One region of the Streptomyces sp. NPDC127129 genome, then DNA from elsewhere that is predicted to be linked to it. Evidence: riboswitches for the same ligand, from Rfam matches in the RefSeq annotation. Region 1 holds a riboswitch; the other holds the start of a gene.
What was found. Region 1 has a riboswitch for glycine ahead of gcvT (glycine cleavage system aminomethyltransferase GcvT). Riboswitches for the same ligand answer to the same signal wherever they lie in the genome.
Positions count from the first base shown of each region.

Region 1 (2,193 bases):
ACCCTGCGTGCCGGGCTCGGCGTGCGCCGCGTCCACGTACGCCATGGCGATCGGCTTTCCGAGCGTGGGCGACGGCGCACCGGAGGTGACCTCGCCGACGACCTGACCGTCCGCGACGACGGAGAAGCCGGCGCGCGGGACGCGGCGGCCCTCGGCGATCAGGCCGACCAGCTTGCGCGGCGGTGCGGTCTCGGCGCGCTCGGCGGCCTTCTCCAGCGCCTCGCGGCCGACGAAGCGACCCTCGTTGGTCGTCTTCTCGAACTTCACGACCCGGCCGAGGCCCGCGTCGAACGGGGTGAGCGAGGTCGTCAGCTCGTGCCCGTACAGCGGCATGCCCGCCTCCAGGCGGAGCGTGTCACGGCAGGAGAGGCCGCACGGGATCAGGCCGACCGGGGCTCCGGCCTCGGTCAGGGCCTTCCAGACGCCCTCGGCGTGCTCCGGCTTCAGGAACAGCTCGAAGCCGTCCTCGCCGGTGTAGCCGGTACGGGCGATCAGCGCGGGGACCCCGGCGACCGTGCCCGGGAGGCCGGCGTAGTACTTCAGACCGTCCAGGTCGGCGTCGGTGAGCGACTTCAGGATGCCGGGGGACTCCGGGCCCTGGACGGCGAGCAGGGCGTACGCGTCCCGGTCGTCGCGCACCTCGGCGTCGAAGCCGGCCGCGCGCCCGGTCAGCGCGTCGAGGACGATCTGCGCGTTGGAGGCGTTGGCGACGACCATGTACTCGGTCTCGCCCAGGCGGTACACGATCAGGTCGTCGAGGATGCCGCCGTCCTCCTGGCAGATCATCGTGTAGCGGGCGCGGCCCACGCCGACCGTGGAGATGTTGCCGACCAGGGCGAAGTCGAGGAGCTCGACGGCCTGCGGGCCGGTGACGGTGATCTCGCCCATGTGGGAGAGGTCGAAGAGGCCCGCCTTGGTGCGGACGGCGTTGTGCTCGTCACGCTCGCTGCCGTAGCGCAGCGGCATGTCCCAGCCGGCGAAGTCGGTCATGGTCGCGCCCAGGGAGCGATGCAGGGCATCGAGGGCGGTCAGACGGGGGGCAGACGTGCTCATGGGTGGCTCCCGGGTCCCAAGGGCGGAAAACATGACGGGCGAGGACGTCCTCCCCATCTGTCATGGAACCTGAGAGGTTCACCGAGGGCATCTCGTCTCCGAGAGTTCGGCTTGCACCTTGGGTGGGAACGCCGGGGGCGTCCCGCTTTTCAGATCTGCCTCATCCACGCGGTACGGGGCCTGAGAGATTCAAGGGAGGGTCTTGCTCCTTCGGCGCCCGGGGCCCACCGTGGTGGTTCCGGGACTCTCCCGCGCGGATTCGAGCGGCCGGTATGCGGTTGTGTGCGCTTGGCGCGCACATCATTGCATGCGGTGTCCGATCGGCAAATCGCTTGTGCCTCATTACCCCTTCTTTACACTTTGTGGGGAGGGGGTCTCCGGCACCCGACAGGGGGAGAAAAGATGACGTTCCAGCACAGCGGCGCATACGCGACGGGCACGGGCATACCGGCCCAGCGCGCCCGCGCCAGGACGCGAAGGCGCCGCTTCGCCGCGCCCCTGTTGCGGGACCTGCGCGAGCGCGGCGGCCGGGGCCCCCGGACGCTCGCCTTCGCCGCGGGGGACCTCGTGGTCGTCTCCGGGCTGCCCGGAAGCGGCAAGTCGACCCTGATGCGGCGCGCGGCCCAGGACCTGGGCATCGACTCCCAGGACGCCCGCGAGCGCTGGGAGGCCCGGCTCCCCGGCTTCCTGCCGTACGCGGTCTACCGCCCCCTGGCCCGGATCGCCCACTACGCCGGGCTGTGGCGGGCGCTGCGCTCCGGGCGGAGCGTCGTCGTCCACGACTGCGGCACCCAGTCCTGGGTGCGGAACTGGCTGGCCCGCGAGGCCCGCCGCCGCGGCCGTGCCCTGCACCTGATCCTGCTCGACGTCACCCCCGACACCGCCCGCGAGGGACAGCGCGAGCGCGGCCGCGGGGTCTCCGGGTACGCCTTCGCCCGCCACCGCCGGGCCGTCGGCCGGATGATCGGCTCCGTCGAGTCGGGCCGCCTGCCCCGCGGCTGCGCCTCGGCGACCCTGCTCGACCGGGACGCCGCGGGCGCTCTGCGCACGATCGCCTTCCGCGCCGCCCACTGAGTACTTTTGGCCACGACGACATCAGGGCGGCGTTAGGGTTCTGCCCCGAGGGCGTCGTGACCAGGG
Region 1 is NZ_JBHXTV010000012.1:25,051-27,243, reverse strand. It holds gene gcvT (glycine cleavage system aminomethyltransferase GcvT) at 1-1,053, opposite strand, end outside; glycine riboswitch at 1,213-1,315, opposite strand; gene ACFVGW_RS23005 (AAA family ATPase) at 1,456-2,127, shown strand.

Region 2 (2,193 bases), on a different contig from region 1:
CTCGACGCTGACGCGCTCGGAGACGCTGCGGGGGCCCACGGACGACCCGCTCGTGGTGCGGGAGGCGGCCGGGCGGCTCCTGGAGGGCGTGGACACCACGGGTGGCGTGCGGCTGCTCGGCGTGGGGGTGAGCGGCCTCGCCGACTACACGCAGGAGGATCTCTTCGCTCAGGCGGCGGAGCTGGCGGGGGAAGCGGGGGGTCCGGAGGCCCCGGGGGACGGGGTGGAGGACGTGCCGGCGGCCGCGGCGGCCCCCGAGCCGGAGGAGCCGCAGGCCGCCGAGCGGAGATGGGCGCCCGGGAACGACGTACGGCATGCCGTGTACGGGGCCGGGTGGGTGCAGGGGAGCGGGGTCGGGCGCGTCACCGTGCGATTCGAGGAGCCGCAGTCGCCGCCGGGGCGGGTGCGGACGTTTCTCGTCGACGACCCGGAGCTGGAGCCGGGGGAGCCGCTGCCGCTGGTGGGGGACGCGGAGGGAGGGGCGGCGGTGGCCTAGGGGGTGCGCCCGGCCGGCCTTCTGCCGGGCTGGTTCACCCGCACCACCCGTGGGTGGTGCTACGCCGTCGGCGGGGCAGGCGAAGTCGAGGGCGAGTGGCTACCCGGCCGCTTGCCCGGTCCTGGGTGCTGGAGGCGTCAGGTCTCCTCCTGGCCTGCCAGGCGGCCGAAGTCGTGGTCCATCGGGGGCGGGGGCGGGAGGGCCAGGCTGTAGTGGCGGTAGAGCTGGAGCTCCTGCTCGGGCGAGAGGTGGCGGCCCACACCGAAGTCCGGGGCGTCCTTGATCAGGGCGCGTTCGTACGGGATGTGGAGGCCGTCCTCGACCAGTTCGCTCGGCTCCAGAGGGACGAACGCGTCCCGGCTGAAGAGTCCCGTGCGGACCGCCGCCCACTCGGGGACTCCCGTCGCGTCGTCCAGGTACACCTCGTCCACGGTGCCGATCTTGTGTCCGTCGCGGTCGTACGCCTTGCGGCCGATCAGGCTGCGCGGATCGATGTCGGTCTGCACGGTCCCTCCAACAGGTCGCAACTGCTCTACAAGGACTACGAAAGTGCACATCTGGGATGTCGGCCACTTGAGCGACTGGTCCGGGAACCGCGCTGGTAGGCTGGCTGTGGCTGTCGACACCGTGCGGGAGAGTCCTCCGGAGAAACCTTTCGGAGGCGCCGAAGGAGCAAATCCTCCCCGGAATCTCTCAGGCACCTGTACCGCACGGGCGAGGTCACTCTGGAAAGCAGAGCGGAAGGCCGACGCCATCCGCTCTCACCGACGGTGAAAACCGGCGCGCCCCTTCGGCATGCCGGTGAAGCTCTCAGGTTGAGATGACAGAGGGGGAGGCCGTCCGGGTACCCGCGCCGTGGTGCCCCTCGCAGGTCGTGACGACCAGGAGGCCTCCGTACATGACCGCCCACCGCATTCCGCTCTCCGAGCTCGAACAGGGCATTCCGTTCGAGCAGCGGCACATCGGGCCCGACGCCGAAGCACGGGCCAAGATGCTCGCGCAGGTCGGCTACGGCTCCCTCGACGAACTCACGGCCGCCGCCGTGCCGGACGTGATCAAGAACGCCGAGGCGCTCGGTCTGCCCGCCGCCCGCACCGAGGCCGAGGTCCTCGCGGAGCTGCGTGAGCTCGCCGACCGCAACCAGGTCCTCGCCCCGATGATCGGCCTGGGCTACTACGGCACCTTCACCCCGCCGGTGATCCTCCGCAACGTCATGGAGAACCCGGCCTGGTACACGGCGTACACGCCCTACCAGCCGGAGATCTCGCAGGGCCGCCTGGAGGCGCTCCTCAACTTCCAGACGATGGTCGCCGACCTCACCGGTCTGCCCACCTCCGGCGCCTCCCTCCTCGACGAGGGCACCGCGGCGGCCGAGGCCATGGCGCTCTCCCGCCGTGTCGGCAAGGTCAAGAACGGTGTCTTCCTCATCGACGCCGACACCCTGCCGCAGACCATCGCGGTCATCGAGACGCGCGCCGAGCCGACCGGCGTCGAGGTCGTCGTCGCGGACCTGTCCGAGGGCATCCCCGCCGACATCGCCGAGCGCGGCGTCTTCGGCGTGCTCCTCCAGTACCCCGGCGCCTCCGGTGCCGTGCGCGACATCAAGCCGCTCATCGACGCGGCCCACGAGCTCGGCGCGATCGTCACCGTCGCCGCCGACCTCCTCGCGCTGACCCTGCTCACCTCGCCCGGTGCGC
Region 2 is NZ_JBHXTV010000010.1:9,738-11,930, forward strand. It holds gene ACFVGW_RS19965 (DNA polymerase IV) at 1-496, shown strand, start outside; gene ACFVGW_RS19970 (PRC-barrel domain-containing protein) at 634-1,002, opposite strand; glycine riboswitch at 1,117-1,215, shown strand; gene gcvP (aminomethyl-transferring glycine dehydrogenase) at 1,395-2,193, shown strand, end outside.
Region 2: it holds a riboswitch for glycine, as region 1 does, so the genes downstream of both, gcvP (aminomethyl-transferring glycine dehydrogenase) here and gcvT (glycine cleavage system aminomethyltransferase GcvT) in region 1, are expected to answer to the same signal.